Regions from separate parts of the Paenibacillus sp. F4 genome, predicted to be linked through region 3. Evidence: riboswitches for the same ligand, from Rfam matches in the RefSeq annotation. Region 3 holds a riboswitch; each other region holds the start of a gene.

Region 1 (3,144 bases), on a different contig from region 3:
CCGCCACAAGGGGCGGCCATACGCTTTTCCACCAGGATGCGTTCTTGCCTTTCGGATTCATGGGCGATATTTCTCAGTCAGCTTGTTCATGCTGATGCCCTGTGGGTTATGTGCGATTTTGATCTGTGAAATGACGCTGGGACTACCCGCTTCCGTCAAAGCCTCGTGCATTTCTTTAACCACTTTCAGCAACTCGTCGAGCTCGCCCTCCATGGTCGTATCCAATGGATTCACCTGATGTTTGACGCCGGAGCGCTGAATGACCTCAATCGCCTTATCTACATACGGGTAAGAGTCCTCGTTATTAGGAGTTTTAGGGATTACTTGAATACTGAGCAGTGTGTTAGCCATGGAAATTCACCTGTCCTTTATTGTGGAGTTGTTTTGAGAAAATAGGGTGGTTTAAGGCGGGGAGACCGCTTCGCGTTTCATTTGATCTTACGATCGCTGTTGCCGTGGGATTCTTTGAATGAATTTCAAAGGTAAGAATCCCACGGCAAAGGCGAACGCTGCGCTTCTCCAGATTCAAATGAACCGCTCCGCTGCCAACCGCCTTAAAAGCACCTTATTTTTAAAGCTAGGTTGTACGGTATTTTTACACACAAGCGCATCTGTTTTTGCGCTTTAGATAACTATGACTAAAGAATAACCAAGTGGAACGAGAACGAAGTGGGCGGAATGGTGCTGTACAAGTGTTAGCGTTCGCCTTTGTACCCAGATTTCAACCTCTGGATATTCATAAAAGAAATCTGGGTACAACAGCGATGGGAAGCACCATCCGACTGCGTAGTGGCGCTTCGTTCACTTCTCTAGTTCAGTCTTATTTAACGTTTTAACAAATGATCAGCGCTTGGGCAAGAAGTCGTTTGTGAAGGCTTTATCTACTTCCAAAGGCTTGCTGAGCAGCTTGCGTTCGTACATCCAGTCCGAATAGTTTTGCCATACCTCCGCTTTTTGCACGCCCCATTGCGCGGCATCGTCCTGATAACGTGGGCTTAGCCATTTTTGGCTGGCGAGCACCAGTTTTTTATCCAGTTCCGGTACAGCTTTGCTTAAAATGTCCGCGGCTTCTTCCGGATGGGCGATAGTGTATTCATAGCCTTGTGCGGTAGCATCCATGAACGCTTTGACCAGCTCGGGATCATTTTTTATCGTCTGTTCATTGCTCACAATTACAGGTGTATAGTAATCGAGGCTTTTGGAATAATCTTTTACATACAGCATATCCAATGGCTCACCTCGAAGCTGGGCCTCGATTCCAGTCCATGCGTAGAAAATCCAGGCAAAGTCGATATCCCGCTTCACGGCTGTAAAATAGTCTGCATTGCCCATGTTGACGATCTTCACTTTGCTCACATCGCCTTTGTCTGAATCCATGATGGATTTCATGACCGCTTCTTCTACGGGAGAGCCCCAACCGCCGTATTTTTTACCTTCAAAATCTTTTGGGCTCTTAATTCCACGATCTACCGGGGCTGCGAAGCCTGAGGTATTATGCTGAATCACCGCAGCGATGGATACAAGCGGCACGCCTTGCGTACGAGCCTGTGTGACGCCTTCTTGATAGCTGATACCAAAAGGTGCAGCATTAGAGGCAACCATTTGATCAGCTCCGCCTGAACCAGGTTGAATAATTTGGACATTCAAACCCGCCTTTTCGTAAAATCCTTTGTCCTTGGCAACATAGAGTCCCGTATGATTCGTATTGGGTGTCCAGTCGAGCACGACTTTAACATCTTTGAGCTCCTTTGCCGGAGTAGACGTTTCAGTGTCGGTAGCGGGAGCCGCTTTTTGGGATGTGGAGGGACTTCCACCGCAAGCGGTCAGGGTCAGGGCCATGAGCCACAGACTGATCAGTCCCAGGCTTAACATTTTCATGCGCTTCATCGTTGTGTTCTCTCCTTTAATTACCCGTTATCCGTCCAATCAGACAGCTTAAGTTCCCCATTTTCATAAAAATAACATCTGCCGGACGCGATCTTTCCAACAACTTAATCTTCAACAAAAAAAGCGCCCCGAGGTTCCGGGACGCTTGCGCTTGTATATACCAAAGTAAGGGATGGTCCTATGTAAGAAAGGCACATCTTGCTTAAGCATTCCTACGCTGGCATTACCCAGATCAGGTTGTAAGGGTCAGTGTCTTGGGACACACTCTCAGCCGGCCGATTCCAGCACCCCTGGCATTGTATGGTTTAATGGGTTCATTTATTCGGGTTTACTACGACGATTATATGCCTTGAATGCGGGTCTGTCCAGCATGGAGGAAGAGATGACGGTTCATTTGCCGAACGACAGGGTACACTTTTACTGTGAGCTTTGATCTGAAAATGAGCATGAATCAATCCGATTCGATCGGGTCATGTTATTTTCAGAACAGCTGCGTAGGTATATTCAGATGGGCTGGTGCCCAATGGCATGGCCGTAGAGGATTCTAATTCGTGAAAAGGAGTTGTTGTACTGTGGGTAAAACGGAAACATTGGATCGTAGCCAACTAGAACAAGCCATTGTGAAGGCTTTGGATAACAACAAATTTTGCTCGTTAGGTACGGTAGAGGGTGGCAAACCGAAAGTACGCTATATGGCCCTTTTTAACGATGGAATGAACATTCATCTGGCGACAGATCGCAAAACGCATAAAGTGGATGAGCTAAAGGACAATCCGAATGCTTATCTGCTGCTGGGTTATGAAGTTGGCGGTACGAAGGAAGTCGTAGAAGTGGAGGCTACTGTCCAGATTACAGCTGATGAGGGGCTGCGCAAACAAGTGTGGAACGATTCCTTGAAGGAATGGTTTTCTGGACCGGATGATCCCGATTATGTCATTCTGGACGTGAATCCGACTCGCATTGAGTATGTGGGTCAGCAAACTGAGCGTCAAGTGTGGAATAAATAATGAGAATATAAATGGATAAACCAGTGAATCTCCGAGTTTTTTAGGAGGTTTGCTGGTTTTTTATTTTTGAGAAAATTAATTATTTTTTCATAAATAATTTAAGTAAATGACTACTCTTTTGTCTGGCGTTGGATTAAAATAGAAATGGTGGGTTCAAGGCTTACATATATGTGCAAAAGTATGTATATGAGTCATACACCTTAATGAGGAGGGGTATATTTTGTTATTTCGTAAAAATTGGTTTAAAGGG
Region 2 (3,144 bases), on a different contig from region 3:
TGGTGGAACGAGATGACAGAGGATGGTCATGAGGGGATTGTGATCAAGCCAGAATGCTTTTTGATGAAAAATCGGGACAAGATGATTCAGCCTGCAATCAAGGTGAGAGGCCGGAAGTATTTGCACATCATTTACGGTATGGATTATCTTGCCCCTGAGAATTTAAAGCGTCTGAAGCAGCGTCGAACGAACAAAAAGGAGCGTCATGCCCTGATGGAAGGAGCGCTTGGTATGGAAGGCGTGGAACGTTTTGTCCGCAAGGATACGGTAGATCGTATTCATGAATGCGTCCTTGCCGCGCTATCTCTGGAATCAGAGCCGATTGATCCGAGATTGTAGTTTGCGAAGGAGGGATTGAGATGGAAAGGGGTACACCGTTAATTGATATTGGCGTGAACTTGATGCACCGTTCGTTTCATGCGGATCGGGAACAGGTGGTAGAGAGAGCTGCGGCTGTAGGGATTTCACCGCTGATTATTACCGGGACCAGTGTCCGCAGCAGTCGGGAGGCTTCTCAGTATGCGGCACGTTATCCGGGCAAGCTGTATGCGACAGCTGGCGTGCATCCCCATGATGCCAAAGACTGCAGCGCAAACACGATTCAGCAGCTCCGCCAGTTGGCGGGTCAGCCGCAGGTCGTATCCATAGGGGAATGCGGATTGGACTATAACCGTGATTTTTCGCCACGTGATGTGCAGCGCCGATGGTTTGGCGAGCAAATCCAACTGGCGGGTGAGCTGAATATGCCGTTATTTCTGCATGAACGAGATGCGCATGAGGATTTTGTCGCTATGCTACGGGAGCATCAAGGGCTTGTCGATAAAGCGGTGGTGCATTGTTTTACCGGCACTGCACAGGAATTGAATACGTATGTAGAAATGGGACTGTATATCGGTATTACCGGCTGGATTTGCGACGAACGGCGCGGCAAGCATCTGCGTGAACTGGTCAGGGATATTCCTTTGGACCGCCTGATGATTGAAACGGATGCTCCATTTTTGACCCCGCGTAATCTGCCCGTGAAGCCGAAAGAAGGGCGTAATGAGCCGATTTATCTCGCTCACATTGCTGCTACGGTTGCCGAATGTACAGGCCGAAGCATGATGGAGATCGAAATCGCGACGACGGAGACGGCCAAACGTTTCTTCGGATTATAGGATTGTCAAAGCCATAGATAAGGTATATATTATAGTGAATTAAAAAGCATTGTCGGGAGCTTGAGAAAGTCAGGCTGAGAGGGTGGCCCTTGCCACTGACCGTGAAATCTGATCTGGGTAATGCCAGCGTAGAGAAACTTAGAACACTATACAGGAATGCCGCTTGTTTTGCGGTTGTCGATAGATTCAATGTATGTCCTAGCATTTTACCTTGACCCTGACTTTGGCTTGGTATCAGTGTAGTAGCTTAGACTACTGGTTATATAAGGCATATCGACGAATGATGTTTTGTATGGTGCTTCACCTTTTACTGCGCATAAAGCTTGCCTGGAGATTCAGCTCCAGACAAGCTTTTTTTATGGCCAAGAGGCCAATTATAAGGAAAAAGGGGAGCACGCAATAATGAATACTGCTGTAAGAGCGTCCAAAGGGTTGAAGCTGACTGATATTTTGGTCACGATTGTGATATCTGTTGTGTTCGGGTTGGTCTACAAAATATGGGGACCTGCCTATGATTTGATGAAACCATTTGGTCTACACGCAGAGCAACTGATGTATGGCATGTGGTTTATGGCAGGCACGTTTGCTTATCTCATCATTCGCAAGCCGGGTGTTGCGATTTTGGCAGAGGTGGCAGCGGCAACGGTCAGCGCTTTTTTGGGAAGCGAATGGGGGATGTCCACCTTGTACTATGGCCTGCTGCAAGGCTTGGGAGCGGAGCTGTTTTTTGCGGCTTTTCTGTATCGGAACGCAAACCTGGGGGTTGCTTCGCTAGCTGCGGCCGGGGCGGCTGTCACTTCTCTGATTTTAGACTTCAGCTACGGGTATATTGATCAGCTATCGACCTGGAACTATGTTTTGTATATTGGATTTCGGATGATTGGCAGTATTGTGATTGCCGGGGTATTCGCGTTCTATCTGGCTAAGGCATTGGAGGTAACCGGAGTTACACGAAGTTTGAGACCTGCAACGGAACAAGATTATAAGGGGCTGGATTGATGAGCCGGGCAACCGAAGATGTGGTGGCTTCGATCACCCGTCTACGGTTGAAATTCCCCGGTGAGCAGGAGCTGCTTTTTCACAATATGTCTTTGTCTGTCCGCAAGGGGGAAAAGCTGCTGCTGCTGGGACCGAGTGGATGCGGTAAATCAACGCTACTCCAAGTGTTAAGCGGTGTGATTCCACGCACGATAGAAGTGCCCATGAAATACGATGCTGCTGTAATTCCAAGTGTCTCAGGTATTGTATTTCAAGATCCTGATACGCAGTTCTGTATGTCATATGCAGACGAGGAACTGGCTTTTGTGTTGGAAAATAATCAGGTTCCCCAGGAGCAGATGCAATCCCGTATTCGCGAGCTGCTGATACAGGTTGGTCTATCGACGGATGATATACACATGCCCATTGGCAACATGTCACAGGGAATGAAGCAGCGGCTGGCGATTGCGTCTGTGCTGGCTATGGAGCCAGAAGTGCTTTTTCTGGATGAGCCCACGGCTTTGTTGGACGAGGAAGGCACTACACAGGTATGGGATACCATTCGCAACATTTCGGTAGACCAGACACTGGTGATCGTAGAGCATAAAATTAATGAAATTGTCCATGATGTGGACCGGATTGTGGTGCTTTCTGCTCAAGGGGAGATCATTGCGGATGGAAGGGCGGAAGAAGTATTTCATATGCATCGGCAGGCATTGTCCGAGTACGGCGTGTGGTACCCGGGAGTATGGAATGAATCGTCTTCGCCACGTTGGAGTGAATCAGTGACGCAACAGAATGGTGCGGGGACTGATTTGCTGGAGCTGGAACATTTTAGCGGCCTCCGCAGTTTAAGTTCAGTGATTTATGTGGAGCATGCGCAGGTGAAGCCTGGCGACTGGATTGGCGTGGTCGGTGAAAACGGAGCTGGCAAAAGCTCGCTGCTGCTCTCCATGATGCGCTTACTTCGCACACAGGGACGTTATAGCATGCGCGGAATTGAGGCAGG
Region 3 (3,144 bases):
CTCTTTTCCAGTAATGACAACCATCGTATTGAGCGTTCGAGCAGCCCGAATTGCCAGATCGACATGGCCGCTGTCAGCACTGTCACCGGCATCTACGCCTTTAATCTCACGCGCTTCTCGAACAAGATGTGCGACTTCGGCTGCATTGCCCCGCACCAATGAGATTTTGACTTCACTCAGGATTCGCAGTGCCGATTCAGTTCTAAAGCTCGTTGCTCCCGCACCGACCGGATCTAGCAGCACCGGAACACCGTGTGCATTCGCCGATTGTCCAGCAATGATCATGGCATCCACCAGTTCGCGGTTCAGTGTACCGATGTTTAACACGACGGCGCCTGCTATTTTTGCCATATCTGCTACTTCCTCGGGTGCATAGGCCATCACCGGGGAGGCGCCCAATGCATACAGACCGTTGGCCGTAAAGTTGGTGACTACCACATTGGTCATATTGTGAACGAGGGGTTTGCTGTTTTGTACCTTCGTCAGGAGATCCGAATAACTTTTTTTCCATGTACTCATAATGATTATCCTCTCTATAGTTGGTGGTTCAACAGGGCATTAAACGTACTTCACACATCGAATCGCCAGGCTGACTATTCCAAGACCGCTGCCTGCATCTGGACCGGCCATTCTTCCTGCTTATAAGCCATGTCCCAGAACTTATATTCCAGCTGGCAGCTCAGTATAAAATGCTCAATCATCCGCTCCCGCTCAGCAGCCGTTGCGTCTTCCGCCCAAGCATCTACACGTTCTCGGAACTTGAGTGTTGTATCATCAAGCTGGTCTCCATAGAAGCCAATCCATTCATAGAACGGATGAGACTCATCCGGCTTTACTTCATCCAGCAGCCTGCGACCAATCTCGGCATACGTCCACATACATGGCAGCAGCACAGCCAAGATCTCGCCCAGGCTACCCTCATGCGCAACCGTCAGCATGTGACGGATATAGTGATGAGCCGACGGAGCGAGCGGATATCCCTGCAACTCTTCATAGGTCACCCCTGCGACAGCACAGAAATTTTGATGCGGATGAACCTCGCTGTGGAGAATAAAAGAGATTTGTTCATTTAATACAGCCATATCCTCCCGATTCGTGCATTTGGAGATTGCGATGCCGTATATCCGCATGTAGGCGTTCAAATATTCAAAGTCCTGTTTTACATAGTGAATCAGCTGTCCCCTTGTCAAACTTCCTTCAGCAATACCTCTCACAAAGGGGTGCTCAAAAATCGCTTGAAAAATGCCGTCCGCCTGCCGACGGAGTTCTTCTGTAAAACTCAATTTCCCCACCTCCATCTAATTGAAGAGCAAGAAGTCCTGTAAGAAAACAATTCCGGAAAACGCTAAAAAGCCGCCCCGGAAAAATGGGAGCGGCTTCAACAATAGGTCCAATTCGCAAAAAAAGCGTTTGAAACCTTATATACGAAGGCTCCACTTTCCTACGCTAGTACGAACTAGATCAGGTTCAAAGGGTCCAAGATACGTTCTTGTCTCAGCCATAGCGGCTCCCCTAGTGGACTTCTATTCTTTTGACTATTACTGTACATACGTTCATACGCTATGTCAAACATAGTGTGCAAAATATGAAATTTCCTCTAGTTAGGTGTTTTGGGCTTAGTGAGGGTGATGAATTACATTTTCCACTGCTTTGACCTTGGCATATTCCGGTTTCCACATTGCATCTCGTATAGCTTGTTCCACATCTGAAATGTGCGCCTGGGCTACCTGATCCTGTATCGCGGCTTTTGCAACCGCAATCGCAACAGCGTACGAAACTTCGCGTAATTTTCGGATATGAGGGAGTAGCGCACCGCCAGGCGTATTCGAATCTACACCATTGGCAACAGCAACTGCTGCCGCTGTAAACATCGCAGGGGTAATCCTTTTGGCTTTAACCACAATCGCACCCAGACCCAGTCCCGGAAAAACAAAGGCATTGTTCGCCTGTCCAATCTCAAATTTCGTACCGTTATAGGTGACGGGCTCAAAAGGACTTCCGGTTGCAATCAGTGCTTTGCCATCGGTCCACCGGATTAAATCCTCGGGTACTGCTTCTGCAAGGTTTGTAGGATTGGACATGGGCATAATGATCGGGCGTTCTACATGTTTCGCCATCTCCTTGATGATCTCTTCAGAAAAGGCACCTGCTACACCGGAAGTTCCAATCAATATCGTAGGCTTCACCTGACGAATGACCTCTAGCAGTGGTATTTTGCCGTCACCCGACCGGGTCCATGAGCTGACTTCATCCTTTTTGCGCACATATGGTTTCTGATACTCCAATACGTCTTCCATATCTTCCATTAACAGCCCGCGATAATCAAAGGCCCAAAAGGACTTGAAGGAATCTTCTGCGGAAAGGCCGTCCTCGATCATAGCACCCCGAATTTGATCAGCATTACCGATTCCTGCAGCCCCTGGGCCGAAAACAAGTATTTTTTGTTCACGCAGCGGGGTCTTGGTGACACCCACCGCCGAAAGAATCGCAGCCAGGGTCACCGCTCCTGTACCTTGTATATCATCGTTGAAGGTGAGTATGCTTTGACCGTATTTATCTATAATATGGCGCGCATTTACGCTACCCACATCTTCCCAATGTAAAAGCGCCTTCGGGAATTGCGCTAACGTTTTGCTGATAAAAGTATCAATAAACTGGTTATAGGCTTCTCCGCGAACCCGTTTATGGCGGTTTCCGATGTACAGTGGATCATTCAGCAACTTTTCATTATTTGTGCCTACATCCAGTACAATTGGCAGCACCCGCCCGGGATGAATGCCTGCCGCAGCCGTATACACTGCAAGCTTGCCGATAGCGATGTTAATCCCCCCGACGCCCCAGTCACCAATCCCCAAAATACTTTCGGAATCTGTCACGACGATCAGATCTACATCATGGCCGCTCAAACCAGAATTATGGAATGCTTGTCCAATACCGTTCGGGTTATCTATCGACAAATATACGCCTCCAGGGCGGTTGTACTCGTGACTATATTCTTGAATCGCGGTTCCTACGGTCGGCGTGTAGACTACGGGCAGCATTTCACTCAAATGATCGGTTAGCAGCCGGTAGTAGAGTACGACGTTTCGGTTGTGAAGGTCGTTGAGAGAAGCATTTTTACGCAACATGGTGGGTTGTGCCAGA
Region 4 (3,144 bases), on a different contig from region 3:
TGCCTTGGACAAAGCATCATCCCGCTGCTGCGCCCGTGGATGACCCTTCGCCAGATCGGCAGCATGTGCCGCAATTTTGTAGGTAATGACACCCTCGCGGACATCATCCTTATTGGGCAGACCCAAATGCTCCTTAGGCGTAACATAGCACAGCATGGACGTCCCGAACCAACCGATCATCGCCGCCCCGATGGCTGAAGTAATATGATCATATCCGGGGGCAATATCCGTCGTGAGCGGTCCCAAGGTATAGAAAGGAGCTTCCTTACAAATCTCCATTTGTAAATCCACATTCTCTTTGATTTTATGCATAGGGACATGTCCTGGCCCTTCAATCATGACCTGAACATCATGCTTCCATGCGATTTGCGTTAGCTCGCCCAACGTTTCCAGCTCTGCAAACTGTGCTTCATCATTCGCATCATAGATACTACCTGGACGTAGACCATCCCCGAGAGAAAAGGCCACATCATAGGATTTCATAATTTCGCAGATTTCTTCAAAATGTGTATACAAAAAATTCTCCTGATGGTGCGCAAGGCACCAGGCTGCCATGATCGACCCGCCACGGGACACAATTCCCGTCATTCTATTCGCCGTCATCGGTATATACCGCAGCAATACACCCGCATGAATTGTAAAATAGTCCACTCCCTGCTCCGCCTGCTCAATCAGCGTATCGCGATACAGCTCCCACGTCAGCGCTTCTGCTTCACCGTTCACCTTTTCAAGTGCTTGATACAGCGGCACAGTCCCAATCGGTACAGGAGAATTCCGAATGATCCATTCACGTGTGGTATGGATATTACGGCCTGTGGACAGGTCCATAACCGTATCCGAGCCCCAACGCACAGCCCAAGTCATTTTCTCCACTTCCTCCTCGATGGAGGAGGTAACCGCAGAATTACCAATGTTCGCATTGATCTTCACGTGAAAATGACGCCCAATGACCATTGGCTCACTTTCCGGGTGATTGATATTCGAAGGCAAAATGGCTCGTCCAGCCGCCAACTCCTGCCGTACAAACTCAGGCTCCACCCCTTCGCGGATCGCCGCAAATTCCATTTCGGGCGTAATGATCCCTTGCCGCGCATAATGCATTTGTGTCACTGTACGACCTTGCGAAGCACGAAGCGGACGGTTGGTCACGCCGGGAAATTCAACTGTCTCCCGTTTCGAGCCAGGTTTCAGTCCATTGTCCTCCGGCTTGACGGTGCGTCCCTCGTAAGCCTCCACATCGCCCCGTTCCAGTGCCCAAGCTCGCCGTAATGGAGGCAGGCCCTGACGGATATCGACCTGATAGGCTTCGTCGGTCATGGGACCGCTCGTATCGTACACACGCAATGGCTCATGATGCTCCGTGCCCTGCGGCGTATGTGTAGGATGAAGAGCAATTTCGCGCTCTGGCACGGCAATATCCGGCCGCGAGCCTTGAATATATACCTTACGGCTTCCCGGAAAGGGTTTTACCCCACTGGCTTGCTCCCCGTTTGTCTTCTCTACCTCAACTTCTTTTGTTCCTTCTACTTCTGTCGGCTTCATTGTCCATTCCTCCCGTTTCGATGAAATGACACACCGATCCGGAACCATTCCCAGGGTGGCGCTGATCTATGCAAAAAAGCCGGTTCCCCAGGGAACCGGCTAATCTAACGAGGCAGCTATCCAGACAGTACGCATGTGGAATAATCCTATTCCAATGCGTCACCGTAGACAGCAGCCGCGTATACATTTCAATGGCCGATTACTTCCCTACGCTGGTATGATCCAGATCAGGTGCAAAGGGTCCGGAATCTTGCACGATTCCATCTCAGCCCGGCATTACAGGCTCCCCCAGTAACTGTGATACTTCTATTCACATGAGGCGGATATAACAGACATCCCGCCTTCCTTACCAGACTACTTTAAATTTATGGCTTTGGCAACCCTTTTAGGTTCCCTTTACCAAGGAGACGTTCCCCATCAAATCACTCTGCTTGCTTCAACTGTGTTCATTCTTGTTACGGAAGCATAAGCCCCATTTCCTTCGCCGCTTCGATCAAAATCGGAGCAAAGTCATGTAGCGTCTCGGGTGCAAGTCGACTGACCGGGCCAGATACAGATAAAGCCGCAGTGACCTGTCCCTTCCGGTTCACAATTGGCGCTGCCACAGCAGCAGCCCCTGGCTCCCGTTCTTCATAGCTGGTCGCATAGCCCTTCTCGCGAATGTCCTGTAGCTGGGCTTTATAGACCTCCGGGTCTACCGAGAGCGGCCATTCATCCCCGCTTAGCAGGGCTTCCAGCTCCTGCGGCGGCATAAAGGCCGCCAGCACCTTGCTGGAGGCCCCTACAGCCAGCGGCATACGCGCACCTACAGGCGCGACCCTGCGGATCGCCTGATTGCTCTGCACGGCTTGTATGCGAATACGCATACTGCCGTCCCGTAAGTACAAGCTGACCGTCTCCCCCAGACGGTCACGTAGTCCTTCCATTGCAGGCTGTAACAGCACTGCCGGCTCGTCACTTTGGGACAAATGCGTGGATAGCTCCCAAATGCGGAAGCCAAGTCGATATTTTTCCGTTTCGGCATTCCGAACGACAAAGCCCCGATCCTCCAACGTAGTCAGCAGCCGATGAACCGTGCTTTTATGTAGACCAATTTTGGAGGCAATCTCCGTCAGGCCAAGATCCGAATTTGCAGTAAAACACAGCAGTATATCAAGTGCACGCTCTACAGCGCGAACGGTTAATTTACGGTCTTCCATCTTGAACCGCTCCTCTTGTATCCATATTCGTTTCACACTATGAAACATGGTTACATAAATTATATAGAATAGTCGCGGCTACTGTAAACCGATGTTTTTGTGACAACCATATTACAGAACGAGAACAAACATCGACAATTCTTTGCATCATTTTTACTTTTCCGGTTCAGGCGTTGACTTTGGATAATCCCCATCATACGATAATAGGTATCTATACGGATCTACACTACTATTTTCAAGTGGAATTATACCTAAATTCTATGAAACGAAGATCAATTTTATATAAGGAGGCTCTTACATGATTTCGACATCCCAGCGCAACGCTCAGCTACAGACCGCTGTTCAGGAGCCGTCCACCCCACTCTTTAATCCCCGTCTGCTGCGGTTCAAGCACGTTGTGATT

What was found. Region 3 has a riboswitch for thiamine pyrophosphate ahead of tenA (thiaminase II). Riboswitches for the same ligand answer to the same signal wherever they lie in the genome.
Region 1: it holds a riboswitch for thiamine pyrophosphate, as region 3 does, so the genes downstream of both, C1T21_RS00295 (ABC transporter substrate-binding protein) here and tenA (thiaminase II) in region 3, are expected to answer to the same signal.
Region 2: it holds a riboswitch for thiamine pyrophosphate, as region 3 does, so the genes downstream of both, C1T21_RS22290 (ECF transporter S component) here and tenA (thiaminase II) in region 3, are expected to answer to the same signal.
Region 4: it holds a riboswitch for thiamine pyrophosphate, as region 3 does, so the genes downstream of both, thiC (phosphomethylpyrimidine synthase ThiC) here and tenA (thiaminase II) in region 3, are expected to answer to the same signal.

Annotation. Positions count from the first base shown of each region.
Region 1 is NZ_POVS01000003.1:64,591-67,734, forward strand. It holds gene C1T21_RS00285 (ABC transporter permease) at 1-61, opposite strand, end outside; gene C1T21_RS00290 (MTH1187 family thiamine-binding protein) at 58-351, opposite strand; gene C1T21_RS26975 (hypothetical protein) at 654-836, shown strand; gene C1T21_RS00295 (ABC transporter substrate-binding protein) at 844-1,887, opposite strand; TPP riboswitch at 2,080-2,189, opposite strand; gene C1T21_RS00300 (pyridoxamine 5'-phosphate oxidase family protein) at 2,460-2,894, shown strand; gene C1T21_RS00305 (bifunctional 2',3'-cyclic-nucleotide 2'-phosphodiesterase/3'-nucleotidase) at 3,115-3,144, shown strand, end outside.
Region 2 is NZ_POVS01000019.1:76,162-79,305, reverse strand. It holds gene C1T21_RS22300 (polynucleotide kinase-phosphatase) at 1-339, shown strand, start outside; gene C1T21_RS22295 (TatD family hydrolase) at 360-1,157, shown strand; TPP riboswitch at 1,200-1,309, shown strand; gene C1T21_RS22290 (ECF transporter S component) at 1,560-2,156, shown strand; gene C1T21_RS22285 (ABC transporter ATP-binding protein) at 2,156-3,144, shown strand, end outside.
Region 3 is NZ_POVS01000020.1:264,682-267,825, forward strand. It holds gene thiM (hydroxyethylthiazole kinase) at 1-519, opposite strand, end outside; gene tenA (thiaminase II) at 594-1,283, opposite strand; TPP riboswitch at 1,422-1,524, opposite strand; gene C1T21_RS24635 (NAD-dependent malic enzyme) at 1,617-3,144, opposite strand, start outside.
Region 4 is NZ_POVS01000004.1:299,294-302,437, reverse strand. It holds gene thiC (phosphomethylpyrimidine synthase ThiC) at 1-1,542, opposite strand, end outside; TPP riboswitch at 1,730-1,842, opposite strand; gene C1T21_RS02055 (IclR family transcriptional regulator) at 1,998-2,741, opposite strand; gene C1T21_RS02050 (alpha/beta hydrolase) at 3,040-3,144, shown strand, end outside.